Regions from separate parts of the Oceanobacillus sp. FSL K6-0127 genome, predicted to be linked through region 2. Evidence: riboswitches for the same ligand, from Rfam matches in the RefSeq annotation. Region 2 holds a riboswitch; the other holds the start of a gene.
What was found. A riboswitch is a leader RNA that binds a small molecule or an ion and turns the genes downstream of it on or off. The one in region 2 is predicted to bind glycine.

Region 1 (15,541 bases), 620 kb from region 2:
GATAGAGCATTAAGCTTTATACAGGAACAGACCTCGGTCGAAGTGGAGGTTATCCGGGATGTTAGCTGAGTTATTCCCAAATATTAAATACGAGGATTTAGTTGAAGCAACTTACGAAACATTTTACATGACAATTATTGCTATTATTGGTACATGTATTTTCGGTCTATTATTAGGATTGCTTCTATATTTAACGAAAAAAGACGGCATCTGGAAAAATAAGTATATTTATTTTGTTGTAGCGGCTCTTGTGAATATATTTAGAGCCATCCCATTTATTATATTGATCTTATTGCTATTTCCATTTACCGATTTCCTTATCGGAACGATTCGCGGACCAAATGCAGCACTGCCCGCATTAATTATTGGATCAGCTCCGTTTTACGGGAGACTCGTTGAAATCGCGCTTAACGAAGTGGAAAAAGGTGTAATTGAAGCAGCCAAAGCGATGGGGGCGAAAACACGTACCATCATTTTCCGTGTTCTACTCCCTGAATCAATGCCGGCACTCGTATCAGGCCTTACGGTTACCTCGATTGCATTAATTGGGTATACCGCAATGGCAGGTGCGATTGGTGCAGGTGGTCTTGGAAACTATGCGTATTATTTTGGATTCCAACGACGTGATTTTGATGTTGTATTTCTTTGTACGGTCATTATTGTAATTATCGTGTTTATTTTCCAATTTATTGGGGACTTTATTACAAACAAGCTTGATAAACGATAACATTATCAATAGATGAAAATAGGAAAACCTATTTCAATTATAAAAACAAGATGGAGAGGAAGAAACAGAATGAAAAAGCTTTTAGCCCTGGTAACATTCGCACTTGTACTTATATTAGCTGCTTGTGGCGGTGGAAATGAATCAGAAGATGGAGCCGATAATGGTTCGTCAGAAGGAACCGAAGAAACAAATGAAATCACTGTAGGTGCTTCAAGTGTACCACATGCGGAAATTCTAGAAGAAGCTCAGCCATTACTTGAAGAACAAGGTGTAACACTTCATATTGAAGAATATCAGGATTATATACTGCCAAATGATGATTTAGACAATGGCACGTTAGATGCGAATTACTTCCAGCACATTCCGTATTTGAATCAAACAGTGGAAGATACAGGATATGAAATTGAATCGATTGGAGCTATTCACGTAGAACCAATGGGTGTTTATTCAAAAGGAATTGCATCAGTCGATGACATTGCTGATGGAACTGAAGTTATTTTAAGCAATTCTGTTTCCGATCATGGGCGGATTTTGACTTTGTTTGAGCGGGAAGGTTTGATTACTTTAGATGAAAGTGTAGAAAAATCCGCTGCAACAATTGACGATATTGTTGAAAATCCTAAAAACTTAGTTTTCTCACCAGATTATGATCCGGCACTACTACCAGAGCTTTATAATTCAGAAGAAGATGTGCTTGCTGTTATCAACACAAACTACGCAATTGGTATAGGTCTTAACCCATTAGAGGATGCATTGTTTGTTGAAGACGAAGAAACTGACTATTTAAACGTTATTGCTGTAAGGTCTGAAGATGCTGATAAAGAAGCATTAAAGAAACTGGTTGAAGTACTAAAATCTGAAGAAATCCAAAACTTTATGATGGAGAACTACGATGGTGCAGTTCTACCAGTGGAAGGCGAAAAGTAATTATAATTTATTAATAGCATTTTAAAGGATACGTGCGTTATTTGCCATTATTTAATGTCGTTTCTATGTTTTCACGTTATGAATCATTCATATATAGAATAATCCAGTCATAGAGGTTTAAATCCGAATTGTAAAGGGAACCTTTCTAGTGTTACTATATTTTATGTAACCAAAACGAAAGGATGATTCACTATTGACAGTGGTCTGAGGTTGAATTACACTTCGGAAATGGAAAAAGGAATGACGAAGTCCCGTCATGTTTGCTACGAGGAGTACAGCAGGAAACTTGAAAAACGGCTGGAAGTAGAAAAACAACGAGAACGGGAATACAAAGAAGCGAAAATGCTAGTGGCAGGAATGGATGGTCAAATAGCTAAATAACAAACTTATAATTACCTTTGTGCTGGTGTCTTAATATGCGGACATCAGCACTATTTATTTGTACAATTATATCTAATTTGATATGGTGAAACAGTAATAAGCTGTGCGCTTAAAAGAGTTGATAATTAATTTGAAATGCTTTAAGATTGTAATGAGAATAAGTTGAGAATGATGTCAATTCATTTCATACTAGAAAATAGCTTACTTGGAGGTATGTTTTATGTCAGGATTAGTTTTAGAAATTAAGAATCTTCATGTATCGATTGAAGACAAAGAAATATTAAAAGGTGTAAACCTTACGATAAAGGGTGGAGAATTCCACGCAATAATGGGGCCGAACGGAACAGGTAAATCTACCCTTGCTTCAGCAATTATGGGACATCCCAAATATGAAGTTACAGAAGGAAGTATTATCCTTGACGGTGAAGATGTACTAGAAATGGAAGTAGATGAGCGTGCTCGTGCTGGTCTGTTTTTAGCTATGCAATATCCAAGTGAAATCAGTGGTGTAACAACTTCTGACTTCCTTCGTTCTGCAATCAATGCTCGTCGTGAAGAAGGCGATGAGGTATCTCTAATGAAGTTTATTAAGCAATTAGATAAAGACTTAGATTTACTTGAAATTGATCAAAACATGGCTACACGATACTTAAACGAAGGTTTCTCTGGTGGGGAGAAGAAACGTAATGAAATCCTTCAATTATTGCAAATAAATCCTGCTATTGCGATTTTAGATGAAATCGATTCTGGATTAGATATTGATGCATTGAAAATTGTATCTAAAGGAATCAATAAAATGCGCGGAGAAGACTTTGGTTGCCTAATGATTACGCATTACCAACGTTTACTTAACTACATTACTCCTGACTTTGTTCATGTTATGATGCAGGGCCGTGTTGTGAAATCAGGTGGACCTGAGCTTGCAAAACGTTTAGAAGAAGAAGGTTATGAGTGGATTAAAGAAGAGTTAGGAATTACAGACGAAACAGTAGAACAAAACGCGTAACGTTAGGAGGAGTAAAATGACTGTCGAAACAAAGCTGCCATTTGATAAAGACTATTTAGAACAGTTTTCAAAAGAACGAAACGAACCTGCGTGGATGTCTGAATTACGCGTGAGCGCGCTTTCTCAAGTAAACACGCTTGAAATGCCAAAGCCGGATAAAACCAATATCCGTAATTGGAATTTCAATACGTTCAAACATGAATTTACATCAGGTCAGGCTGTTACTACTACAACTGAATTGCCTGAAGAAATACAAGCATACTTTGATGAAGAAAATAAAGCAGAAAACTTGTTGATTCAACGAAATCATTCCGTTGCATTTTCTACATTAAATGAAGATTTAAAGGATAAAGGTGTTATTTTTACAGACATTTTTACTGCCTTGAATGAGCATAGTGATTTAGTAGAAAAATACTACATGAAAGAAGCGGTTTCTGTTGACCAGGATCGTTTAACAGCACTTCATGCAGCACTAATGAATGGTGGAATCTTTATCTATGTTCCTAAGAATGTTCAAATCGAAGCACCAGTCCAGGCAATCTTCTGGCAAGAGGATCCTGAAACAGCATTGTTCAACCACGTGTTGATCGTTGCGGAGGAAGGAAGCTCGCTCACCTATTTGGAGAACTACGTTTCTCACAATGAAGAGCAAAAAACGGTAGCGAATATCGTAACAGAAGTATTTGCTCATGATAATGCACAAGTTGCATATGGTGCAGTAGATCATTTTGCAGCAGGAACAACAACCTATGTAAATCGTCGTGGTGTAGCTCAACGTGATGCGAAGATTAACTGGGCATTAGGTCAAATGAATGACGGAAATACGGTTTCCGAAAACATTACCTATTTACTAGGTGATAATGCAACGTCAGAGGCTAAAGCTGTTACTGTTGGACGTGGGAAACAAACACAGAACTTTACGTCAAGCATTCGCCAATTCGGTAAACAAACCGATGCATTTATTTTACAACGTGGAGTTATGAAAGGTAGTGCGACTACTATCTTTAACGCGATTGGTAAAATTGAGCATGGTGGTTCGAAGTCGAATTCGGAGCAGGAATCACGTGTATTAATGCTAAGTGAAAAAGCACGAGGGGATGCCAACCCAATTCTATTAATTGATGAAGATGATGTAACTGCTGGTCATGCAGCTTCTGTTGGTCGTGTTGATCCTTTACAAATGTACTACTTGATGAGTCGTGGACTTACAAAGGAAGAAGCTGAACGCTTGGTTATTCATGGGTTCCTTGAGCCTGTTGTATCTCAAATTCCAATTGAGTCTGTTCGTAAGCAATTGACTCAAGTAATTGAAAGGAAAGTTAATTAATGGATGTTAAAGCCATTAAAGAACAGTTTCCCATTTTAAATCAGGAAGTTAATGGACATCCTTTAGTCTATCTTGATTCATCTGCGACTTCGCAAAAACCACTGTCAGTTATAGAGGCGGTTAACACGTATTACCGTGAAGATAATTCAAACGTACATCGTGGTGTTCATACGTTAGGAACAAGAGCAACAGATAAATACGAAGGCGCTCGCGAGAAGGTCCGTGAATTTATTAATGCACGCAGTACAGCTGAAATTATTTTTACTAGAGGAACAACGACAGCAATTAATCTTGTTGCTACCAGTTATGGGAGAGCGAATTTGAAACCAGGGGATGAAATTGTGATTACGCCAATGGAGCATCACAGTAACATTATCCCTTGGCAACAAGCTGCAAAAGCAACTGGTGCAACACTCAAATATATCCCATTGCAAAGCGATGGTACTATAACATTAGAAGCTGTTCGCGAAACGGTAACAGCAAATACGAAGATTGTAGCAATGACACAGGTTTCCAATGTGTTGGGTACAATTAACCCAATTAAGGAAGTCGCTCAAATTGCCCATGCTCATGGTGCGGTTATGCTTGTTGATGGTGCTCAAGGTGCTCCGCATTTAAAAGTAGATGTAGCTGATCTTGACTGTGATTTCTATGCATTTTCGGCTCATAAAATGTGTGGTCCAACTGGTATTGGTGTTTTATACGGAAAAAAAGAGCTTCTAGAAAATATGGAACCAATTGAATTTGGCGGCGAAATGATTGATTTCGTTAACCTTTATGATTCTACGTGGAAGGAATTGCCGTGGAAATTTGAAGGTGGTACGCCAATTATTGCAGGTGCAATCGGACTGGCTGCAGCAATAGACTTTCTGAATGAAATTGGTAATGAAACTATTTTAGATCATGAACAAAAATTAGCAGACTATGCAATGAAACAACTACGCACGATCGATGGTATCTCAATCTATGGTCCAGAAAAACGTGCTGGACTTGTTACATTTAATCTCGATGATGTGCATCCACATGATACAGCAACAGCACTTGATGCAGAAGGAATTGCTGTTCGTGCTGGACATCATTGCGCACAGCCACTGATGAAATGGCTCGATGTAACAGCAACAGCACGTGCCAGCTTCTATCTTTACAACACGGAAGAGGATATTGACCTGCTGGTAAATGGACTGTTGAAAACGAAGGAGTATTTTGGGAATGTCTTTTAATAACCTCGATACACTTTACAGACAAGTAATTATGGATCATTATAAAAACCCTAGAAATCGTGGACAAATTGAGGGTGATTCAGTAACAATCGACATGAATAACCCAACATGCGGAGACCGTATTCAATTGCAAATGCAAGTTGAAGATGGTGTTGTACAAGATGCCAAGTTTGAAGGGGAAGGCTGTTCAATCAGTATGTCGTCTGCTTCGATGATGACTCAGGCAATTAAAGGAAAAAGTCTTGAACAAGCAGTTAAAATGTCGAGAGCATTTTCTGAGATGATGCTTGGAAAAGAGATTGATACAGAAGGATTGGATATGGAAGACATTGAAGCATTGCAGGGTGTCTCCAAGTTTCCAGCAAGAATCAAGTGTGCAACCTTGGCATGGAAGGCAATGGAAAAGGGCGCACAACAAGATTAAATGAATTTAAAAATATAAAGTTTTGCTGGATGTTTTTCTTGTGCATGAGTAGCCACGTCCAGCTCCATCGCCCAGCGACTAGCGAGACTTCCCTCACCTCCGTACGATAAAGAAGACTTGCCGACTGGCTTTGACAGAGGCTTAGTCGCACTTATACCCTTGCGGTGAAAGTCAACATCGACTTCCTTTGGTCGTCGTGTTTCCTTTATCTCCTACGTAGGAATGTTCGAAGTCGAACCACCCCAAAGTACCGGGCGCAGTCCGTACGTCGCTAACCGGGCGATTCCGCTTTAGATAATACAATGAGGAGGTTATATAATGGCTAAAAAAATGCCTGAAATGGAAGAATATAAATATGGATTTCATGATAAAGACGTCTCTGTTTTCCGAACGGAAAGAGGATTAACACGTAAAGTCGTTGAAGAAATCTCTAAAATGAAAGAAGAGCCGCAGTGGATGCTTGACTACCGCTTGAAGGCATTAGAGCATTTTTACGAGCGCCCAATGCCGCAATGGGGCGGAGATCTTTCAGAACTTGATTTTGATGAGATCGTTTATTACGTTAAACCATCTGAAAAGCAAGGTAGAACATGGGATGAGGTACCTGCTGAAATCAAAGAAACATTTGATAAGCTTGGTATTCCAGAAGCAGAACAAAAATATTTAGCTGGTGTATCTGCACAGTACGAATCAGAGGTTGTTTATCATAGCTTGAAAGAAGATCTTCAAGAAATGGGTATCGTATTTAAGGATACTGATACAGCGCTAAAAGAAGACGAAGAGTTATTTAAAGAATACTTTGGAAAAGTTATTCCATATTCCGATAATAAATTTGCTGCACTGAACTCAGCCGTATGGTCTGGCGGATCATTTATCTATGTTCCGAAAGGTGTTCAAACATCAACACCGTTACAAGCATATTTCCGTATTAACTCGGAAAATATGGGGCAGTTTGAAAGAACATTAATCATTGTTGATGAAGGTGCATCTGTACACTATGTTGAGGGCTGTACAGCTCCAGTCTTTACAACAAACTCACTTCATAGTGCGGTTGTTGAAATCGTTGTTAAAAAAGATGCATATTGCCGTTATACAACGATTCAAAACTGGGCAAACAACGTATACAACCTAGTTACAAAACGTGCAGTAGTTGATGCAAATGGAACGATGGAATGGATTGATGGTAACATCGGTTCGAAATTAACGATGAAATACCCTGCGATTTTATTAAAAGGCGAAGGTGCACGTGGTAACACGCTATCTATCGCTATTGCTGGTAAAGGACAATTACAGCACGCAGGTGCAAAAATGCATCACTTAGCACCAAACACGTCTTCAACAATTGTTTCAAAATCAATCTCTAAACAAGGCGGAAAGGTTTCGTACCTCGGTCTTGTACACTTTGGACGTAAAGCAGACGGTGCACGTGCAAACATCGAATGTGACACGCTAATCATGGATAACGAATCGTTCTCTGATACTATTCCATACAATGAAATTTTAAATGATAACATTTCATTGGAGCACGAAGCGAAAGTTTCTAAAGTATCTGAAGAGCAATTGTTCTACTTGATGAGTAGAGGATTAACAGAGGAAGAAGCAACAGAAATGATCGTAATGGGCTTCATCGAGCCATTTACAAAAGAACTTCCAATGGAATATGCAGTAGAGATGAACAGATTGATTAAATTCGAGATGGAAGGCTCTATTGGGTAATATAATAGGAAACCCTCGCTACAATTATAATTGTGGCGAGGGTTTTTTTATTAAATGTTACGTAATTGCCCAATTTACGCCCTACTAATCTCTGTTCTGTTATTTTTTGACTGTTTACGTAGTTAGCTAATAACATCCATTCTTCTTCTTTTCTCAACTTTTCCGCACGAATCAAATGTTAAACTCTTTACATATTTGGCAGATTCAGACGTCGTGGACCTTTTTAATATTCTTGAAGGTTTACTGAACATTTTTTTGCTTTTTCCAGTGCTGCAGCACGATAATCGTTTTGATCAGGACAAGAATTTATATCTCGGAACTGCTTTAAATTTAATGACATTGATGAGATATCAAATAATATGCTATAATAAAAATTCTATTGTTATTACAATTAAGTATATTATACAGTTACATAACTTGCGGATGATTGTATTGGGAGAGAGCGAAGTATATCGCCACCGAAGGAGCAAGTTCCAAAAAAACCATTGGAATTAATCTCTCAGGTAAAAGCACCAATACAGGACGCTACTCTGGAGAGTGCAATTTATGCCACCAAAGGGGACCTTCTATTATAGAAGGATAAACTTTCAGGTAAAAGGACAGAGAATGGAAATAATATAGCCCTTCTCTATCCTTTTTTTAAATGTGGGATTTTTCAGTTATATAATTGAAATGATGATTTTATAAAAGACTGAAGAACTAGCAACTAAATCAATTAATAATTATCAAAAAGGTTGAGAGAAGGGAATTGTATGCAAGAACAAAAATTAGATAGGGGTTTAAAAAACAGACACGTACAACTGATAGCTATTGGTGGAGCAATTGGTACGGGATTATTTCTTGGTGCAGGAAAATCAATACATTTAGCAGGGCCATCCATATTATTCGCATACTTGATTACAGGTGCTGTTCTCTTTTTAATCATGCGTGCCCTTGGAGAATTGCTGTTAAGTAATTTAAGCTATCATTCGTTTGTTGACTTTGTAAGAGATTATTTAGGTGAAATGACAGCATTTTTAACTGGCTGGACATATTGGTTCTGTTGGATTTCCATTGCAATGGCTGACTTAACAGCAGTTGGCCTCTATACCCAGTATTGGTTTCCAACGATACCACAATGGATGCCAGGATTAATCGCGCTTGTTATTTTATTATGTATGAACTTGGCCACTGTAAAACTGTTTGGAGAAATGGAATTCTGGTTCGCATTAATTAAAGTCATCGCAATTCTAGCCTTAATAGTTACAGGTATTGTTATGATAATAAGTGGTTTTTCCACGGATGCAGGTGGAGCGAGTTTCACGAATCTATGGAACCACGGAGGCATGTTTCCAAATGGTGTAAATGGTTTCATCCTCTCTTTTCAAATGGTCGTATTTGCGTTTGTTGGTATCGAACTTGTAGGACTTACAGCGGGAGAAACAGAAAATCCAGAGAAAGTTATACCTAAAGCGATAAATAATATTCCTATTCGAATTATCATTTTTTATATAGGTGCACTTCTTGTTATTATGAGTGTGTATCCATGGACCGCTATCAGCCCAACTGAAAGCCCATTCGTCCAAGTCTTTACGGTAGTTGGTATCGTTGGTGCTGCTGGTATCATCAATTTTGTCGTTCTAACTTCTGCTGCTTCAGCATGTAATAGTGCCATCTTCAGTACAAGCCGGATGGTATATTCACTCGCTAAAGAGAAAAATGCACCGGAAAAATTTGCCAAGCTTGATAAAAGAAAGGTTCCTTCCAATGCACTGTTCTTTTCGACTGCAGTTGTTTTAATTTCAGTCGCATTAAATTATGTAATGCCAGAAGGAGTATTCACACTCGTTACAAGTATTTCTACAGTATGCTTTATATTTATTTGGGGGATTACGGTCATCAGTCATTTGAAATACCGTAAAACAAGACCTGATCTGGCAAAAGTGAATAAATTTAAGATGCCATTTTATCCATTTGCAAATTATTTAATCCTTGCCTTCCTGACATTTGTTCTTGTTGTGCTTGCAATTGCAGAAGATACACGTGTTTCGTTGATGATAACGCCCGTTTGGTTTATCGCGCTAATTGTGATTTATAAGGCACGCAAAAGAATCGTGCCCCATAAAGATAAGAAAAATGAGGAAGGATTAGTGGCGGATAAGGTTGAACGGGGATAATAATCTATATGTGGCAGCCGGGCTCATGTTTTAGTCTCATTATTAAAATTATTTGGCTCGTTTCAAATGGGTTAACATTTTTGAAGAAATACCTAAATTCCCTTTATCGCCCGGCTGATTTGGTCTGTAAGAAGCTAAGGGCAGTTGATGAGCTATTTTAAGAATCAGGTGAAAGTAAAAAGTAAGTCAAATCATTCCTATCTGAAAAAGCATAGGATGATTTGGCTTACTTTTTTTGCTCTTACACCATACATATAACTCTGCCTAATAGTATCTAGAGGAGACAGAGGGTTTGAAAAAGCAAAACAGTAAAACTTATACGAGTGAAGAAAAACGTAAGCCTCTACTCGACATTTGCAAAGTCCTCAATCAGATCACTAGCATTTAAATAACCAGCACCTTGAATATGTGGGGATTGTCCCAAATCGTCGCATGCATCCAAAAGCCTTTCTTTGACTTGATCAGGCGTAAGATTTGGATCACGTTGAAGCAATTGTGCAATTACTCCTGCACATATCGGCGTAGCCATTGACGTTCCGGATAAGGACATATAGTGAGTGTCCACACGTGCTGCTTTATTGGTTTTATCAAGGAAAGATCTGGGAGCTCGTAAAGAGATAATATCGACTCCTGGTGTTAATAAATCTGGCTTAATAAGCCCATCAATCGTCGGACCTCTACTTGAAAAATCAGCTACTGAATCATCGGATCGGTCAACGGTATTATTATCATCAGCTGCTCCGACTGTAATGACCTTTGGGCTTATTCCTGGACTTGCAATGGTTTGTTCTCCGGGACCAGAGTTTCCAGCGGCTACACAGACAACCATTCCGTTATCCCAGGCTATTTCAACCGCATTTACCACAGGATCATCTTCAGCAGGTGCTACAGCATCGGAACCGAGTGAAAGGGAAAGAATATCAATATTATATTCGGATTGATGTTGGATGCACCATTCGATTCCTTCAATAACAGTTGATAATGAACCAGCTCCCATCTTATCTAGTACTTTGACACCTACTAAATTAGCTTGGGATGCTGGAGCTTGATATTGTCCATTCGATAACAAGCCATTGCCAGCCGCATCTCCAGCACAATGAGTTCCATGACCGTTGTCATCATAGGGATCAGATTTCCTATTAACAAAATCCTTAAAGCCAATAATGCGATCTTGTAAATCTTCATGTGGATGTATACCAGTATCGATTACTGCAATGGTTACGCCTTCTCCTGTTAACCCATTATCTTTTAAAACATTTGCGTTTATTGCCGGGGAAGCGGTATCTAGTAAAGTTGTCACCTTTCTGTCTAAATAGACTTTTTGGATATGGTTGCAGTTCGTGATTAAATGTTCAATATTTTTTACGGATAATTTAGCTGAACAACAGGAAATAGAAGGGTATTCGCGAAGAGAACGACACTTTGTTTCCTTTACATCGTTTACCCCAGAAGAAAAGGAATCAGGGGCAAATTTTATTACGACGGGTAATTTCTTTGTTTTTTTTCTAACACGCTCTATGGAGCTTTGCAGGAAACAAGGGATATAACGAAAAGGCCGATAAAAGTTAACCATTTCTCCCCTTATATTTTTGTCAACCTTTTTTCCATTACGTCGGACCAAGTCAATCATTGAAAAATTTAACATACACTTTCTCCTTTCTTTGATTTACGATATTCTACGTAAACTGTCAGAAAGGAGCGTGATTAAATAGTATAGAAAATAGTAAAAAAGGTAGATAACTATATGGTTATAGAGTGAATTACTATGAGGAAAGGGAAATTAGAGAAACTGTTTTCTAGTAAGAGTTGTGTTTCGTTTTTATTTATTAGGTAGAAGAGGCTGGAACATAACTAAAATACTTAATGTTAAAGACGAACGATGTACAAACTTAGCGAATTATATTTCCGGAGCGAGTTATTTGCATCAATCATGTTCGGTTTTCACTTCATAAAAATACTTTTGTCCCAGCTTCTTTTGTTCTAGCAATAGTAACTTTAGCATTGTATAGACAAATTCCTGAAATTTTGTTATCATGGATAATGGTTACCTTAGGTAACTATTATCCATGATAACCATATAGGAGGCGTTTTCCATAAAATCTGCACAGAAATTTTTCCATCAATTAATTATGTTGTATCGCCCTTTTGAAAATAGACTTAATGTCTTGTTGAATAAACATAACCTGCATCGAGCACAGTGGACCATTTTGTATTACCTGTACAATTATGGAGCTTCAACACTTGTGGAAATTTCTCATTATCAAGGTGTGGAGAAGCCTACCATCACTAGAACCTTTGCCAGTTTAGAGGAAATGAGCTATGTCGAACAGGTGGCTGGAAGAGATAAGCGCGAAAAGCGCATGCAGCTGACTAGGCAAGGAACAGCTGTTTATGAAGAAGTACGTGTGACCATTGATCAGTTTGAAAAGGAAATTCTAAAAGACATCTCAGAATCAGAATTGATTGATTTTATTCGGGTGATGGAAGAAATTAAAAATAATATTAAGAAGTGAAGTGATAGAAACGGTGAAACAAACAAAATCTCAATTATGGACGAAGAATTTTATTATTATAGCAGCAGCAAATTTTTTCTTGTATTTCGTTTTTTACTTATTATTAGTGACCATGGCTGTTTATGCAGTCGATAAATATCATGTTTCAGAGAGTGTAGCTGGTCTTATAACAGGTATATTTATCATAGGAACATTAGTAGGGCGTTTGTTTATTGGACGAATGATCTCATCTATTGGGTACAAGAAAGTATTATATTTTGGGCTTACCTTTTTTATTTTGACATCCCTTTTATACTTTATTCATGCAGGGATAGAGATACTGCTTGTAACTCGTTTATTACACGGAATCGCATTAGGGGTGGCAAGTACAGCTACAGGAACTATTATTGCTGAGTTGATTCCTAATGATCGAAAAGGTGAAGGGATTGGCTACTTCAGTATGAGTATTACGCTGGCAACAGCCATTGGACCCTTCTTTGGACTATACATGAGCTCACATACGAGCTATCAAGTGATTTTTGGCTTTTGTCTTGCATTAGCGATTATTAGTTTTATCATATCTCTGTTTGTTAAGATACCATTTGCAGGAAAACCTGCAAATGTAGCTGAAAGAAGGAAAATTAAGTTTTCCGATTTTGTGGAACCAAGAGCACTGCCGATTGCATTCATTGTAATTATCGTATCACTTGGGTATTCAAGTGTTCTTTCTTTTATTAATTTCTATGCAATCGAGATTGGTCTTGTCGAGGTGGCAAGCTTCTTTTTCGTTGTTTATGCAGTAGCTATCCTAGTATCACGTCCATTTACAGGTCGTTAATGGACTTAAAAGGTGAAAATACTGTTATGTATCCAGCTTTTATTCTGTTTGGTGCAGGATTACTGCTTCTAAGCTTTACAACGAATAGTTTTGCTTTATTAGCAGCTGGTGTTCTTATTGGCCTTGGATTCGGAAACATGCAATCCATTACCCAAGCAATAGCGGTTAAAGTGACACCGCCAGATCGGATTGGATTAGCAACATCAACTTACTATATCGCGCTTGATGCTGGTCTTGGATTCGGTCCTTATTTACTTGGCTATCTGATTCCGCTAACTGGATATAGCAGCTTATATTTCATGATGGGGCTCATGGTTTTCGTTACGATAGTACTTTATTTCTTCATGCATGGAAAAAGGAAAGAGCGGATTGGCGAAAAAGCCGATGCCATGTAAATGTCAATAAAGCATAGATATTATAGATTATAAAGAAAGCAAGTTTGTTCGTAGTTCAAGGTTGTTATACCTTATGAGATAAAATTCTACTATAGAGGGAAAATGCAAACCCTTGTCACGATAATATCTGTGGCAGGGTTATTTTTATTTGTTCCTAATTGTTGAAAGTGATATGTAGCAGTTAATATTGATGCAATATCAAATCAATTCGAATGAGCTTGTTGAGCGCATGGCTGAGTAACTTACATTCATGAAATTATAGATATTGTGCAAAATAATAAAATAGGACCCAATTATTTTGGATTGAAAACTGCTCACGTTTTGGACAACGTCTCGAATTATTTCTATAAGCTAAACACATAGTAATCATTATTTTATAGTAGATTTTTGAAGCTTCTTGCTGGTCTTTGAATAGTTGCTTAAAAGAAAATAGAACCGATTCAGAGCAAAGAGGGGGAAATTCACATATTGAATCTCGTGCGAGGATGGTAATTATGAAAAAAAACACACAATCGAAAAAACCTGTAATCTTGCTGAACATCGATTCATTGATGTCTGAACCGCTGGAATTAGCTATTCAAACAGGACGAGCACCTGCTTTACAATTTTTGATGGAAAATGGTAGTTATTTTACGAATATGGTGACTTCATTTCCAACCATGTCGGTAACAATCGACAGCAGCCTTTTGACAGGTACTTATGCTGACCAACATCATATACCTGGTTTAACTTGGTTCGATAATTCCAAAAAAGAGATTATTAACTACGGTACTGGTTTTAGGGAAACGTTTAGGTTAGGGATTCGCAGAACGGTCCATAATATGCTTTTCCGACTGAATAATGAGCATCTGAGCAGTGAAGTCACTACCATTTATGAGGAATTAGCTAAAAGGGGGATGAATTCAGCTTCCATTAATTCCTTTGTATATCGTGGAAACACCCCGCAAAAGTTGCAAACACCAAAGTTATTCAGTGCCTTGACGCGATTTAAAAATGGAAAGTGGACAACGGAAGCAGCAAATATCTTTTCTTTGGGAACCTTTTCAAAAGTACGTCCATGGGGATTCGCAACGCAAATAGCTGCTGGAAACTATAAATATACTGCTCGGGAACTTAAGTATCTTATTAGAAAGAACAAACTTCCTTCATTTACCTTCTGTATATTTCAGGACATGGATGCCCGAATTCATTTAAAGGGGCCGATGGATATTAAAGGTATCACAAAGATTGATAAGGAAATTCAAAAAATATTGGATTTGTATCCAAGCTGGAAGGAAGCAATTAATCAAAATGCATGGCTAGTGATGGGGGATAATGGTCACTCTGCAACAGGAACAAATCATCGAGAATTTGTCATTGATTTAAGAAAATGGTTAAAAAAATACCGTATCTCCCGAATAAGACGCCCAGTACATAAGAAAGATCAGATCGTTCTATGTGTAAATCAGCGGATGTCTTATCTTTATGTACTGGATGACAGTCTGCCGTTGTCTGCTATTATCGAACAGCTCAAAAACGATGAGAGGATCGATATTATAGCCTGGAAAAATGAAAGCTCCATTCATGTAGAATCTGGTATGAAAGAAGGGTCACTGAAATATCGCCCTTCCGGGAAATTTATTGATATTTATAATCAATCATGGAGTATAGAAGGGGATGCTAAGCTTCTGGATTTAAATCTGACCACTGAAAAAAGAGTCACCTATGGTAACTATCCAGATGCGTTAGCTCGGTTGTATAGTGTTTTCAACTCCCATTCGGGGCGTTTCATTGTCGTCAATGCGAAACCGGGCTGTGAGTTTAAGGCGCAATCATCACCTGTCCATCTTTCTGGTGCAGCACACGGTTCCTTGCACAAACAAGAATCTCTTGTACCACTGATAATAACAGGAACCGAGGAGGAACCAATATATCCACGTGTTGTAGATATAA
Region 2 (15,541 bases):
TTCAAACAGCTTATCATTTATAGCTGGTACGGAATTAGAAAGCTTTACAACAAATTCATTAAAGCTTGGATGTTCATATACGATTTCTAAACCAGCTGCTTTACATTGTTCAATTGCATATCGTGTTTTTTGCATGTTCAAAGCTGCCATTTTCCGCAATCCATGTTTACCTATTGAGCTCATTGCAACTGAACTTGCAAGTGCATTTAATGCCTGATTTGAACAAATATTAGAAGTAGCCTTATCACGACGGATATGCTGTTCCCTTGCCTGTAATGTTAATACAAAGCCTCGTACACCATCTTCATCCTTTGTTTGTCCCACTAAACGCCCTGGAACTTTACGCATTAGTTTTTCGGTCGTTGCAAAATAACCACAGTGAGGTCCACCGAATTGTCCAGCAATCCCGAATACTTGCGTATCACCAACAACGATATCTGCACCGAATTCTCCGGGCGGTGTTAAGTATCCAAGAGCCAATGGATTACTGGAAACGATAAACATGGTTTTCTTTTGTTGCTTAATTAATTCCTCCACCTTTTGTAACGGTTCAATTTGACCGAAGAAGTTCGGGTATTGTATCACAACACCAGCAATCGTATCATCCAACTCTTGTTCTAAATGATCAAGGTCCGTTAAACCATTCTTTAATCCGATTTCCACGATTTCAACATTCTGTCCTCTTGCGTATGTCTCAATAACAGCACGTGACTCCGGGTGCACAGCTTGAGAAACAAGCACTTTTCTCCGTTTCGTTTGTGCTGCACTTAAATTAACCGCTTCTGCTAAAGAGGTTCCGCCATCATACATCGAAGAGTTGGCAACAGGCATTCCAGTTAATTCAGAAATCATCGTTTGAAACTCAAAAATTGCTTGCAGCTCACCTTGGGAGATTTCCGGTTGATATGGTGTATATGCTGTATAAAATTCCGATCTGGAAATAACATGGTCAACAACAGATGGAATAAAATGATCGTACACACCAGCTCCAAGGAACGAAGTATATTGTTTTAAACTAGCATTTTTATTTGCCATTTCAGTTAGTTCTTTTTTTAATTCGTATTCATTTGCTGGCTTTTTTAAGTTCAATTCTCCTTGAAAGCGTACACTACTTGGAATGTCTGAAAAAAGCTCATCTGTGGTTGAAACTCCGATTGTTTGCAGCATTTCTTCTTTATCGGTTTCAGTCATAGGTAAATAACGAAATTCCATTACGATGCCCCCTATTTATCTCGTTTATAAAATGGTGTCTTTACAATAATTGCTTTTAATTTGCGTTTTCGAACTTGGACTTCTAATTCTGTACCTTCATTTGCAAACTCGGAATCAATAAGTGCTAATCCAATATTTTTGTTAAAAGTTGGGGATTGTGTACCAGATGTTACAAACCCAATCACTTGATCATCCTTCAATACCGTATATCCATGCCGTGGAATGCCTTTATCGATCATTTCAATTCCAACTAATTTTCTTGTCGTTCCATTTTCCACTTGCTCTTTTAGTACAGATTTCCCTATAAAATCTGCTTCTTTGTTCACTTTTACAGCAAACGAAAGCCCCGCTTCAATTGGGCTGATATCCTTTGATAATTCCTGACCATACAATGCAAGACCTGCTTCGAAACGAAGTGTATCACGCGCGCCAAGTCCAATTGGCTCGAGCCCTTTGTCTTTTCCTGCCTCAAGCAGCCGATTCCACAAAGCAGGACCTTCTGATTTGTCAATATAGATTTCAAATCCATCTTCACCAGTATAGCCAGTACGCGAAACAATTGCAGTATGTTCTGAATTTTCCAGCGGAACATTTGCATCGAAGCGGAAAAACTTGATCTCGGATAGATTGGTTTTTGCAAGCTGCTGCAATATTTCCTCTGAATTCGGTCCCTGTAATGCAAATTGAACATAATCAGCTGAGGTATTGGTAATCGTTACTTCCTTTTCGCTGTATGTGTTATGCTGGAGCAGCCACTCATAATCTTTTTCTGTATTCGCTGCATTCACCACTAACAAATAATCATTTTCTGCAAGCATATAAATAATTAGATCATCGACTGTTCCCCCGTTTTCATAGCACATAATCGTGTATTGTGCTCGGTTTGGCACGAGCTTGGTCACATCATTTGTCATAACGTATTGCAGAAATTCTAAGCTTTTAGGGCCCTTTACAGCAATTTCCCCCATATGTGACACATCAAATAGCCCTGCTTTTGTTCTGGTTGCTTCGTGTTCCTGTTTGATCCCAGTAAATTGTACTGGTAAATCCCAGCCCCCAAAATCAATTGTTTTCGCCCCGTATTTTCCATATTCCGAAAAAATAGGTGTTCGTTTCAACTTGCTCATACCATCCACTCCTCCTAATTTTGTTGAAAAAGTGCATAAAAATAGAGATTCCTTCCTTACCGAAGAAATCTCTGTCCTTAAACCAGAAAGTTGCATACTTATACGAATGTTGGATGACTGTATAAGTATTTGCTTCGTGGGTGGTTTACTAATTCTAAGTAAACACTCTCCAGAGTTGCGTCCTACAAGAGTCTTTTTGCCTGAGAGATTCGCTCTTAACTTGCTCCTTCGGCGTTACATAATGTAAGCTCTCCCCTTGTAATCATCCGCTAATGAAAAATTTATATTTGGTTATACTATGTATCAGAATGTAAGGAACTCTATTTCACTTTGAATTATAACATATCAAAAAGCAAAATTATAGTGAAATCCAAATTTTAATAATAGGATGTGTGTTCAACATATGGATTCTATTGAACTACAAAAAGATTCAGCCTTTATCAATGCTTTAGAAACAGCCATTAGCAAAGAGGGTCCTTTCTCCAATTGGGAACTCTTTTCGATGGCATTTCAAGCTGAGTTAACAACAAGTTCACCTTCTTTTAATGGGTTACGTGCATTAGAATATCTTCCACATGTTAACTTTTTAGATCACCAAACCGATGTTGCTGAACAAGCAATTGAAAAGATGAATGGTCGTGCAATATTAGCAGATGAGGTCGGATTAGGAAAAACAATTGAAGCAGGTCTTATTTTAAAAGAATACATGATTCGGGGATTAGTAAAAAATGCACTTATTCTCGTTCCTGCATCGCTTGTTAACCAATGGGTGAAGGAATTGAATGAAAAGTTTTATATACCAGCAGTTGCACATCGGAAGAATTATAGTTGGAAAGAAAATCCGATTATTATTTCCTCCCTTGATACAGCAAAGCGTTCTCCTAACCGGGAAGAAATAATTGACACGGAATATGATTTTATTCTGATTGATGAAGCGCATAAGCTTAAAAATCATAAAACAAAAAACTATCAATTTGTACGTGCAATTAAAAAGAAGTACTGCTTGCTTTTAACAGCTACACCTGTACAAAACCGATTAATTGAGATATTTAATTTAATTACAATACTTCGACCTGGTCATCTAGGAAATTGTGATTCCTTTATCGAAAAATATGGTAAGGATCGAAGTAAGCTGGAACAAGATCCTTATTTAAAACAATTGATTCAAAAAGTAATGATTCGAAATACGAGAAAAGCAACAAAACTCACTGAATCTAAACGGAAGATTGAGACCTTATGGATTGATTTTCCTGATAAAGCACGCGAAGTATATGACGATCTTGTCAATACTACAATCGCGTTCTCCACTTTTTCGAAAATTACGTACCTCCGTGAGATATGTTCATCACGAGAAGCTTGTTATATGTCATTATCTAAAATTAGTGAGCATGAAAATAATGCAGCTGTATTAAAACCGTTACTTAGCAAAATTGAGGAGCTGCCTCACCACATAAAAGCTGAAAAAGCAGTAGAGCTAATTAAATCAATAGGTGATGAAAAAGTTATTATTTTTACAGAGTATCGAGCAACACAATATTTCTTACAATGGTATTTACAGCAACATGGTATCTCATCGGTCCCCTTCCGAGGTGGATTTAAACGTGGTAAAAAGGACTGGATGAAACAACTGTTTAAAGATCATGCGCAGGTTTTGATTGCTACTGAGGCTGGAGGTGAAGGAATTAACCTTCAATTTTGCAGCCACCTAATTAATTACGATCTACCATGGAATCCAATGCGGCTTGAACAGAGGATTGGACGTATCCACCGTTTCGGACAGGAAAAGGATGTACACATCTATAATCTTGTTATTCGCAACACGATAGAAGAACATATTCTGACACTTTTATACGAAAAGATAAACCTATTTGAAAAGGTAATTGGCAACCTAGATGATATTTTAGCTGAGCTGAACATTTCAAGTATCGAGTCAGAGATGGAGTCTATCTATAATGAATCCACCTCCGCAGGGGAGGTACGAATTAAACTAAATAACCTTTCTTCCATTATTCAAGGTGCAAAAAATGATTCTACAGCGGAAACGGAGGAGAGACTTTATGGCAATTACTAATTTAAATGAATTTTTGACAGATTACTTTACTGCTAAGGATTGCGAAATTATTTCCAATCATGATGGTGTGATACAAATACAATTAAATGAACAGATGGATCGTGAATTGATGAACCGACCATTTTACTGGCACTACATTAAAAAAATTGGCCGTACCGGCGATCCAATGCAACTTACGCTAATTACAAATCCAAAACAACGGGATGCAAAAGGAGACTGGATTCACTTTGGCAGTCCTCGCCTCCAGCAAATTATGAATCATTTAAAAGAAAAGGAAAAATTTACAAAGCTATTTCAATTAATTCATGCAACCGAAAAGACGCCCTTACATCCATGGCTAGTTGTAAACTTTAAAATTAGTTATCAAGGGCAGCATAAAAAGGATGAAATCATTTCTATCGGTTTACATTTAGTTAACGGCATGATGAAGTTAGATATGATGAATCTGTTAAGGAAGTTTTCATTACAAACAACAATTTCTGATTATTGCTTTACATTGTCTCCAATGATTAAAATAAAAAGTGGTTACTTACGAATGGAAACTGTTCTGTCAAACTATATTGAAGAGCAAGAACATACGTGGGCTAAGAAATCTTTAGAATTGTTACAGGAAGAAATTCAAACGTTACAGCATTTTTATCAGGACGACTTAGAAAGTGAACAGATGAAAAAAGAACAAGACGAATTAACAAAACGTTATCATCCAAAGGTAACATTGGACGTAATCAATGGAGGTATCGTGTATCTCGAACAACATGCATTATAATAGTAAAATCACTTGTGCAGGGTTAGAGGCTGAGATAAAAAAAGCCTTGTTCGGCACTATGCTAGTCCCAGCAGTTTAATGTAGTCACATTTCATACTTTTTGAACAACCTCCATAAATAAAGAATAGCAGGTAAATTTATCTGCTATTCTCCTTCTGGAACATTATTTTTAATGTGAATGGAAGCATACCAAACCATCTGGTGGTGTATAAGGAATTTTGTTTCCTTTGCGCTTCTTTTCGTTTCTTTCTTTCCTCAGATGGTAAGTCTATATATGAAACAACTTGTTCGGTCATAAACTTCAAATAATCATTTCCTGACATTACTACCACCTCGATTCCATGTCTCACACTTATCTTTTGCAAATCAAAAAAAATATATACAAAAATTTTTATAAAAAAGAAGGGTTTAATCAAAAAACGTCGAATAAAGTATACTGTTGCAAAATAAAAGGAGGTGAAAACAACCTTGAATCCCACTGCAACTTTATCAGATAACCTGCTCAACGCTTCGATTAAAGAGAACGCTTCAGACATTCACTTCTATCCTTTCCATGACTATACAGATATTTTTTTTCGAATCCATGGAAAACGAGTAAAACATTGCCACATAAAACTTAAACAATATGAACAACTGCTCACCTACTACAAATTTATAGCTGGAATGGATATTGGTGAATCAAGAAAGCCGCAAAATGGCACCATTCAACATAAGACCACGTCCAATTTATTCTCATTGCGATTATCGACACTTCCTCTCCATCAAACAGAAAGTTTAGCAATTCGGATCCTTCCACAAGAAACAAAACTCACTCTTGAACAACTTTTTCTTTTTAAAAGCCAACTAAATAAAATGAAGGAATGGATGTCCAATCGTGCTGGCATCATCCTTCTGACCGGGCCAACCGGAAGTGGCAAGACCACAGCATTATATGCTTTACTGGAATCCATCTTAAAGGAAAAGTCGTATCAAACCATTACTTTAGAGGACCCAATTGAGAAAAACATGGACAATATTCTACAAGTGCAAGTCAATGAAAAAGCTGGAATTACGTATCAGACAGGCTTAAAAGCAGCGTTACGACATGACCCAGATATTATTATGGTTGGTGAAATCCGCGATAAGCACACAGCCAAATTTGCATTTGAAGCATCCTTAACAGGTCACCTGGTTCTGAGCACATTACATGCAAAAAATGCTATAGGAACAATTCATCGTTTAATCGATATGGGTATCAAACGAAGTGATATGAAACAATCACTTATCGCGGTTGCTGCGCTTCAATTACTTCCATTGCAGGTGAAATCCGAATTCGCAAGGAGAGCAGCGATTCTTGAACTACTCGAAGGTACATTATTAGAGAATACCATTGAGGGGAACGAATTAACAGAACTTGATACATTTCATTCATTTGAGTATTTAAGAAAGAAGGCTTATGCATATGGCTTCATATCTGAAAGGGTTTATCAGTCGTAGAAAAATGCTGGCTAGCCCTCTGCAGCTTCAATTCCTACAATTATTACATCGTTTATTAACGAATGGCTACCCATTGCTAGATGCAATTGAAACAGTAAAATGGAATAAAGAATTAGAAAAACCTGCAACCCGCATTTTAACGTGCCTTAAAGACGGTATGTCTATTGATGAAGCATTTGATCAGGCGAAATTTCATCCGCTGATTACTTCATATCTTTATTTTGTAAAAGGAAATGGAGATCTTGAGGGTAGCATCAAAAAATGTGCTGCAATGTATGAATATCGAATAAAAAATACAAATAAATTTCAACAAGCTGCCAGATACCCACTTATTCTATTGTTTATCTTCTCCTTGCTGCTATACTTTATAAAACAAAGTGTCCTCCCGTCTTTTCAAGATATTTTTCAAGCAAGTATGTCCGCTTCATCAACCGTCCAGGTGTCCATTATTTTAATTGAAATGCTTACCACCATTACTTTTGTGTTAATCTTTGTTTTGGGAATTTTACTTTTTGTATGGTTACTAACAAAGGGTAAGTTGCCAATTGAAAAGCAATTAAATGTATATCGCACAATTCCACTTTACCGAAGCTTCCTTAAGCTACAGACGTCCTTTTACTTCGCTACACATTTCAGTTCACTGCTTAAAACCGGAATGTCTTTCAAAGAAATACTTGACCATATGACCCGACAGAAGAAACTACCTATTATCTCCTATTACGCCCAGCAAATGACTTCAGAATTATCAAGAGGTGTCCACATCGCCAGTTTACTTACTGTTTTTACTTTTCTAGAAGGACAATTGACAACTATATTCAGTAAAAATGCAGACGCACAAGCACTTGAAAAAGACTTGAGTATCTATGCAGAGCTATTAATGGAAGAAATCCAAAGAAAAATCGTGAAAATTATTACATTCGTTCAACCGGTATTTTTTACAATTTTAGCTGGCTTCATCATTTTTATTTATATAACGTTGATGTGGCCAATGTTCCAGCTAATTAAAACAATCTAAAAGGAGAGCTTTGCTATGTTTAACAATAACCGCGGCTTCACATTGATCGAAATGCTTATCGTTCTATTAATCATATCCGTCTTAATCATCCTTATCGTTCCGAATCTCGGTGACCGGAGCAGTGAGGTCCACAGCAAAGGATGTACAGCACTAGTATCCATCGTTCAGGGACAAGTAGATGTTTATTATATGGAAAATAATTCGTATCCGAATACTTTAAGTGCATTAGTTCCTGATTACTTAAACGAAGATCAACTCACCTGTCCTAATGAAGAGGCTTTAAACTATTCAGTAGATGGAAATAAAGGTATTGTATCAGCACCTTAAGTATAATCATGGTTTTACATTGCTGGAAGTCCTCTTTGTTCTTGCTGTCTTTTCAATTATTATGGTAATTTTCCCTCCCTTTCAATTTGAAAGCATTGAAAAACAAAAGGACAAACAATTTCTAGATACATTGAAAATCGATGTTTTATATGTTCAAAACATGTCCTATTTGACTACAGGTGAGGAGATATTTATTCGTTTCTACAAGGATAATTATAAAGTCTTTCAGGACAATGAAATAATTGCAGAGCAAGTCTATCCTGCTGGATGGACGGTTGATTATAGACAAAATAGTGATATTCGATTTAATGGGAAAGGTACATTTTTATACCCGCGAACGATTCATATAAAAACAACATATAGCGAATATCGAATTGTCTTCCAGTTCGGGAAAGGTAGGTTTTATATTGCAGAATCGTAATGGTTTTACATTAATAGAAGTATTAATTGCTTCCGGTATCATATTCACCGCAATTGCTACATTTATGCCAATTATCTCAACGCTTGATATAGAACAAAAAGTATTAAGCGATCGTCGAAAACTAGCTTACTTGCTCCACGACGAGTTACAACAATTTATTTGGAGTTCAAATACCTTACTCCCTGTGGCCTTCACAAAAACGGTCGATTCTTATATGGAGGTTCAATTTGATTTCCAGATTGAAAATGAGTTCATTAAAGGATGTGCTGAATGGAATAATGCGAAAAATACAGAAGAACAGCTCTGTTTTTATGGATTACAAGCAGCATGAGAAAGGATTTACATTTATAACTGTTTTGTGTAGTATTGTTATCCTTTCCGTCAGTTTACCGCTTTTGGGCTATTTGCTGCAAAGCATGAACTCGAAATCAACGTACAGTGAAATTTCAGTACAGCAATTTTTTCAATTTATGCGAGATGACATCATTGATGCAACGAACATCTACGTAACAAATAGAAAACTTTATTTAGTTAAGCCGCATGAAAATAAAACAGCAACACTCGAATTGTATGGCACACTTGTTAGAAGACAAGTCAATGGAAAAGGACATGAAATCTATCTGAGGGATGTTGAAGGTATTTCCTTCACTCCCCTACCCTACGGGGTTCAAGTTACCGTTATTACTACTTCGGAGGAAAGATATGAAAAAAAGTTCGCTTATTATTAAGAATGAACATGGAGTAATACTACCGTATGTACTTTTTATAACGGCATTCATTTGCATGTTTATAATGACTGCAATTCATAGTTATCGACATGATACTGCGCTTACCCATAGACACATTCAACAAATAAAAATAGAGACGCTTTTTCAAATGGGATATGAAACAGTAAAATCGGAAATAATAGAACAAGAGCCTCCTCCTGTTGTACGCTATCATTTTCCTGATGGTGACGTTAAAATTTCTATAACACCTGCAGCAGATACAATGTATCAATTATCCTTTTCAATCAAAACAAACGAATATGATACAATTTATACGTTCACAAAAACACATATAGCAGAATAATAAGTTTGTACATTTTTTAACAAACTTTGTTTTTCTCACTAAATAGTCAAATTAAATACTATAATAAAGGTATTAAAGCTACTGGGGTGATTTATGTGGACAATACGTTAAAAGTTACAAATGTATTAAGTGATCCAACAAGGTACCATATTTATCAATATATACTAAAAAAACATAAAGATGTTAGTGTGATTGAGATTGCAAACCATTTTGACATCCATTCAAATGTAGCTAGACTGCATTTATCTAAGCTTGAAGAAATAAAGCTTATTACAACATATTTCAAGAGAAGCGGAAAAGGCGGAAGACCAAGCAAAATGTACCGACTATCGGAAAGTGTAATCGAATTAAGCTTCCCATCGAGGGATTATAAGACCCTTTCTTCAATTGCATTAGAAGCGCTGTTGGAACTCGGTGAAATTGGTGAGCAAGCATTGTATGCAACAGGGAAAAAGTATGGGCACCAATTTATAGACGATTTTAAAATACATCATTTCAATAAGCTGTCCATCAAGGAAAAACTTGATATACTTGAGAGGGCAACAGAAGAATTAGGACTCTTTCCTTCCTTTACGTATGATGAAGGAAATAATAACATTCATTTTCATGTGAATAACTGCCCATTTAAGGAATTAGTGATGAAAAACCAAACAGTAGTTTGTCATATGCATTATTTATTCCTAAAAGGTATATTCGATGTATTATTTGAAGGGTCGACTTTAACATTCGAAGAAAATATGTTTACAAACAATTGCGGAAATTGCACTTATCTAGCTAATCTCTCAATTGTTTAATGACATTCGTTTACAATACGCAATTCCTCATATATAATAACAATGAAAAGGCTACCTAAAAGGAGGGGGAAGACATGGATCGAATGTTTCGTGTTCTTGCCTTTTGGACAGGTATTTTTACAGTAATGTTTTATATCGGTGATATGACGAATACAGCACTACTATTCCTGGCTCAAACGGCATTTTTCCTTACAGTAAGTTATTTAAAGTTATCTGAACGCATGTACATGTATTTATTTGGAGCGTATTGTACCGTTTTCATGATTGGTTTTACATGGTATTCCGAATTTATTCTTGTACCTGGTTTCGGACATTAAAAAAGCTGAAAACCCCTGCAACCTAAACTATTGCAGGGGTTTTTCCATCTTCAAATTAACTAAATCCAGCTAATACTTTCATGCACGAACAAAAGGGTTGTTCTGCTTTTCTTCACCAATTGTTGTATGTGGTCCATGCCCAGGATAAACAGTGAGGGATTCCTTCAATTGATATAGTTTATTTTGGATTGTAGCTTCAATCTCTGCCATATTTCCACCTGGAAGGTCAGTTCTGCCAATACCATGATAAAACAAAACATCACCACTAATAATGAATTCATTTTGATCAAATAGAAAACTGACACTGCCAGGCGAATGACCAGGCGTGTGAATAACTTCAAAGAGAAAGTCCCCTATTTCCATTGGACCCATTTTAAAAGTGAATTCAGCTGGCTTCATAACGATTTCATTTCCTATTAGCTTACTGGAACCATTCATTTGTGGATCTGACAACCAAGAAAGCTCATTTTCATGTATATATACATCTGTATCTACAGTCTCTCGTATTTCATCTAGTGCAGCGATATGATCAAAGTGAGCATGTGTCAATAAGATTGCTTGAACTTTTAGTCCCTCTCTTTCTAAAAACTCGGCAATTTTATCAGGCTCTGCACCTGGGTCGATTAATAACGCTTTTCCTTTATCATAAACAATATAGCAATTTGTTCCGATTGGACCTAATGCCATCCCCTTTACATTCATTAAAAAACCTCCAATTCAATTCTGAATGAAATCACTTTTTCATTTAGTGGGGCTCGCTTCACCCCCAACTAAATGTTAGTACTGATAAGGAGCCCTGCTGGACCTTAAGAGAATCAGGAATTTACGGGCTTTGCCTCCCCACCACACATGTTTTCGTCCCCGCACACATAGAAGAGGGTGTATTACACCCTGTTGTGTAAGAAAACGTTTTACAATTACTCGACAAAAACAATTTAATGTTTTAGAATAAATAATATAATGTCTTAGTTACATAATAATATAAAACCAATTCCTAATTCAAATTGTAACTTTAGGAACAATGAAGCTTCAAAGGAGGATAATAGTTGTGGGACATCTTATTTTAGCAATCGTATTATTATTCGTCGCATTACTTGCAGTAGTTTCAGTTATTCGTCAACTGAAATATAAAAATCTATTTGCATTAGCATTTTCAGCTTTGACAGCATTAGCATTTGGATTCTTCTCCATTGCAACGATTATATCAGAAATCGCTGGATAACTTAATCAAACATCCATAGAAGCAAAAAGTTAACTTTTCGGAGTTAACTTTTTTATTTTGAACAACTAGAAATACCTTTAAATTAGAAATACATAACTAGAGCTTGCACCTAAACACATTTAAAATAGCCGTCAACAGTAATTAATACTGTTGACGGCTATAGACTTTTTAACTTTTAGTTACTTGCTGCTTCCTTATCACCAAAATCAATAAAGCGGAACAGGTCACCATAAATCAAGTTATCAGAATAGGACAACTCTGTTTCAACTTTTTCAGTAATTGGACTACATGCATTTTCAGTACTTGACTGTGCCTTTTCTTCACCAGTTGCATCCAATTCTTCACTGTCTTCCTCTATCGGCTCACCAGTTTCACGATCATAGCACATCCCATAGGTAGAAATATAATCATCACTGATAAAATCGCCATTTCTTAACGCAATATATCCTTTTCGTTCATCAGCGAACACATCGTTTCCAAAGTAAAGATCATCTTCAGCCTCAATACCTAACAGACTAAGAATTGTTGGTTTCATATCAATTTGACCAGTTACTTCAGACATTACTTTACCATTTCCATCACCAGGAATATGAATAAACATTGGCACTCGCTGCAATTGCACTTGATCATAAGGCGTTATTTCTTCTTTATCCAGGTACATACTCATTGCACGATTGTGATTCGCACTAATTCCAATATGATCTCCCATGATTATAATGATGGAATCTTCATATATACCAGCTTCTTTCAATTGATCAAAGAAGTCTTCTAGTGCTTCATCCATATACCTTACAGCTGGGAAATAGTTATTCAGCGTATTTGAATTTGAATCATATGGCTCAATTGACGTATCATCTTCTTCTAGCTCAAATGGAAAATGATTGGTTAGGGTAATAAATTTCGTATAGAAAGGTTGTTCCATTGATTGTAAATATTTAATAGATTGTTCAAAGAATGGCTTATCCTTTAAACCCCAGCCAACTGTGTTCTCATTCGTAATTTCATAAGCTGCTTCATCATAAAAATGGTCGATTTCTAAGCTCTTATACATGCCATCGCGGTTCCAAAAACTTTTGTTGTTTGCATGGAGAACGGATGATGTATAACCTTCTTCTTTAATTATCTCTGGAAGTGCATGATACTCATTACCGCCATGGGTAAAGAATACTGCCCCTCTAGATAGTGGGTAAAGCGAGTTTTCTATTAAAAACTCAGAGTCAGAAGTGTTTCCCTGACCTGTCTGTTCATAAAAATTCTCAAAATAATACGTATCTTCATCTTCGGTCAAGCTATTTAAGAACGGTGTTACCTCTTCCCCATTTACCTCATTATTAATTACGAATTGTTGTAGTGATTCAGCATTAATAAAGATTACATTCTTACCTTCGGCTGCCCCGAACATATCTGAATTCCCAGTGATCTTCACATTTTCATCGATATACTCTTGAATTTCCGGAATCTCGTTTCCGTCTGCAAAAACACGCTGTGATTCCGTTTTTGAATGAACAACTAAATCGTAAACATGATAGTTTAACAAACCAATATTTTTCACTAAATATTCACGATCAAAAGCTCGAGTAAATAGCTGCGGTCTTTCCATTTCTGCCAAGAAGAAGTTACCCGCAAGAAGTGCTAGTGACATTGCTAATGCAAATACCTTGCCGCTTTTCGGATATGCTACCGATAGCTTCGTTTCTTGTTTTTTATTTAAATACCAAATTAGAGCTGCATCAGCAAAAAACAGAATATCATAAGGCTTAATCAAGGTTAAAATACTCGAACCTAAATCTGCCATGTTACTTCCCATGAACAGCTGCGGAATTGTGATAAAATCGGTAAATTGGCGATAGAATACGAGATTTGCGAAAATGACAAATGAACCTATAAAGGCTGTGTACCTTAGAAATTTCATTTGACGAGAACGTTTGTTAAACCATACGCTAATCGCAAAAACAAGAAATGCCGATACAAACGGGTTAATTAATAATATTAACTCCTGCATTGAATTATCCAATTCAATATCAAACATAAATCGATAAACAAAGTAAGTTTTTAGCCCAAATAATAATGCTGCCATTATATATAAGGGGATGGTAGGTCTTTTAAACTTCATCTTGCTTCCTCCTAAAATAGTAAAACTCATTCCTATTGTATGTTTTAACCGTGGAATGTTTTTGCTGTTCTGTAACTATTCCATTAAGGATGTGTAACATCGTTACAGAAGAGACTTTTTCCATTTATTTTTCTAATCTAACACTTGCAAAGCACATGAACTTGTTCAATTCCGAGGTTTTTAGTAAAAAATATCTTTTCACGTCTAGCTTAATAGATGAAACATCACTTGCACCCTATTTCCCTTTATGATGGAACTGTAAACATTTGTTTACAAAGTTAGTACTATATAAGACGTCTAGGTCTTATAAAAGGTTTCAACTATTTTACATTTAATTTATATTTAGTAGCTTATTATTCTAATAGAAATCGGAAAAAAATCAAGTCTAACTATTGTCGTTATTCAACTTTTCCAATACTAAAGAAGCCCCTCCGATAATTCCTGCATCATTTCCAAGTTGTGCGATTTTAATTTCGCAGGCATCGGATACTCTTGGTAAAGCATATTTTCTAAAAGCGATTCGAATCTCATTAACAAGCAAGTCGCCCGCTTTTGAAACGCCGCCACCAATTAGAACTTTGGAAGGATTAATAATAACGCCCAGGTTGGCTATCACTTGACCTAGTACATCTGCAGTCCTTTTTACAATGCTAATTGCAATAGCGTCTCCATCCTTGGCCAAATCAAAGATGTCTTTTGCTGTAATTGCTTGATATTTTTTATAAATTTCTGCAGGCTTACTATCAGGATAACTCGCTATTTTATCCATAGCTTGACGTACGATGCCTGTTGCTGATGCTATTGTTTCAAGGCATCCATTATTTCCGCAATTACATGGATAGCCATCTTTTTCAATGGTTAAATGACCAAGCTCACCAGCCATTCCATTTATTCCATTAAGTATGGAGCCATTAACAATAATACCTCCACCTACTCCGGTTCCAAGTGTCAAAGCAACCAAATTCTTTGCTTGATTACCTGCACCTGTCCAGTTCTCTCCTAGGACAGCAATATTAGCATCATTGGCAACAAACACAGGTAAGCTTGATTTTTCTTTTAATTGATCTGCTAAAGGGAAATCCTTCCATCCGATATTCACCGCTTCAGATACTATCCCTGAATCCATATCAATAAATCCTGGAGCTCCAACCCCTACACCTAAAAAAGAACTTATACTTAGATGTAATATGCTCAATTTACGCTCAATAGAAGCCCAAATCTCATCGACTATTGTAATACCGGCATTTAATTTATTTGTTGGTACCTCCCATTTTTCTAGAATTTCACCCTGTTGATTGATGATACCAATTTTTACAGATGTTCCCCCAATATCTATCCCCAATAGTAATTTTTCCATAACTTACTCGCCCCTTTTGTCCATAATGAGCCGTTTTTCTTTTTTTAATACCATTTTTGCATTTTGATATTCCGAGATTTGCACAAATTTCATCTGATACAATTCATCCAATTCCATCTCCATTAATTCCAGATCGCCTAAACGATCACCAGTATAGATGAACGAACCATAACGTTTCAATAATTGTTGTATATCATAAACATTTTTCATTAGAACCACCATTTCTCATTATACCAAAGAATTGAGAATTGA

Region 1: it holds a riboswitch for glycine, as region 2 does, so the genes downstream of both, MHH64_RS10640 (amino acid permease) here and gcvT (glycine cleavage system aminomethyltransferase GcvT) in region 2, are expected to answer to the same signal.

Annotation. Positions count from the first base shown of each region.
Region 1 is NZ_CP150287.1:2,103,417-2,118,957, forward strand. It holds gene MHH64_RS10595 (ATP-binding cassette domain-containing protein) at 1-69, shown strand, start outside; gene MHH64_RS10600 (methionine ABC transporter permease) at 59-727, shown strand; gene MHH64_RS10605 (MetQ/NlpA family ABC transporter substrate-binding protein) at 797-1,654, shown strand; gene MHH64_RS10610 (hypothetical protein) at 1,865-2,035, shown strand; gene sufC (Fe-S cluster assembly ATPase SufC) at 2,256-3,041, shown strand; gene sufD (Fe-S cluster assembly protein SufD) at 3,058-4,368, shown strand; gene MHH64_RS10625 (cysteine desulfurase) at 4,368-5,588, shown strand; gene sufU (Fe-S cluster assembly sulfur transfer protein SufU) at 5,578-6,012, shown strand; gene sufB (Fe-S cluster assembly protein SufB) at 6,331-7,728, shown strand; glycine riboswitch at 8,152-8,253, shown strand; gene MHH64_RS10640 (amino acid permease) at 8,481-9,884, shown strand; gene MHH64_RS10645 (S8 family peptidase) at 10,228-11,529, opposite strand; gene MHH64_RS10650 (MarR family transcriptional regulator) at 12,014-12,397, shown strand; partial or broken gene MHH64_RS10655 (MFS transporter) at 12,411-13,609, shown strand; gene MHH64_RS10660 (alkaline phosphatase family protein) at 14,104-15,541, shown strand, end outside.
Region 2 is NZ_CP150287.1:2,723,011-2,738,551, reverse strand. It holds gene gcvPA (aminomethyl-transferring glycine dehydrogenase subunit GcvPA) at 1-1,212, opposite strand, end outside; gene gcvT (glycine cleavage system aminomethyltransferase GcvT) at 1,224-2,339, opposite strand; glycine riboswitch at 2,518-2,605, opposite strand; gene MHH64_RS13550 (SNF2-related protein) at 2,743-4,410, shown strand; gene MHH64_RS13545 (YqhG family protein) at 4,397-5,176, shown strand; gene MHH64_RS13540 (YqzE family protein) at 5,314-5,499, opposite strand; gene comGA (competence type IV pilus ATPase ComGA) at 5,645-6,652, shown strand; gene comGB (competence type IV pilus assembly protein ComGB) at 6,618-7,667, shown strand; gene comGC (competence type IV pilus major pilin ComGC) at 7,683-7,994, shown strand; gene comGD (competence type IV pilus minor pilin ComGD) at 7,978-8,415, shown strand; gene MHH64_RS13515 (type II secretion system protein) at 8,402-8,746, shown strand; gene MHH64_RS13510 (ComGF family competence protein) at 8,694-9,143, shown strand; gene MHH64_RS13505 (hypothetical protein) at 9,118-9,486, shown strand; gene MHH64_RS13500 (helix-turn-helix domain-containing protein) at 9,582-10,280, shown strand; gene MHH64_RS13495 (DUF2626 domain-containing protein) at 10,355-10,597, shown strand; gene MHH64_RS13490 (MBL fold metallo-hydrolase) at 10,676-11,299, opposite strand; gene MHH64_RS13485 (DUF2759 family protein) at 11,619-11,819, shown strand; gene MHH64_RS13480 (LTA synthase family protein) at 11,995-13,932, opposite strand; gene MHH64_RS13475 (ROK family glucokinase) at 14,318-15,289, opposite strand; gene MHH64_RS13470 (YqgQ family protein) at 15,293-15,499, opposite strand.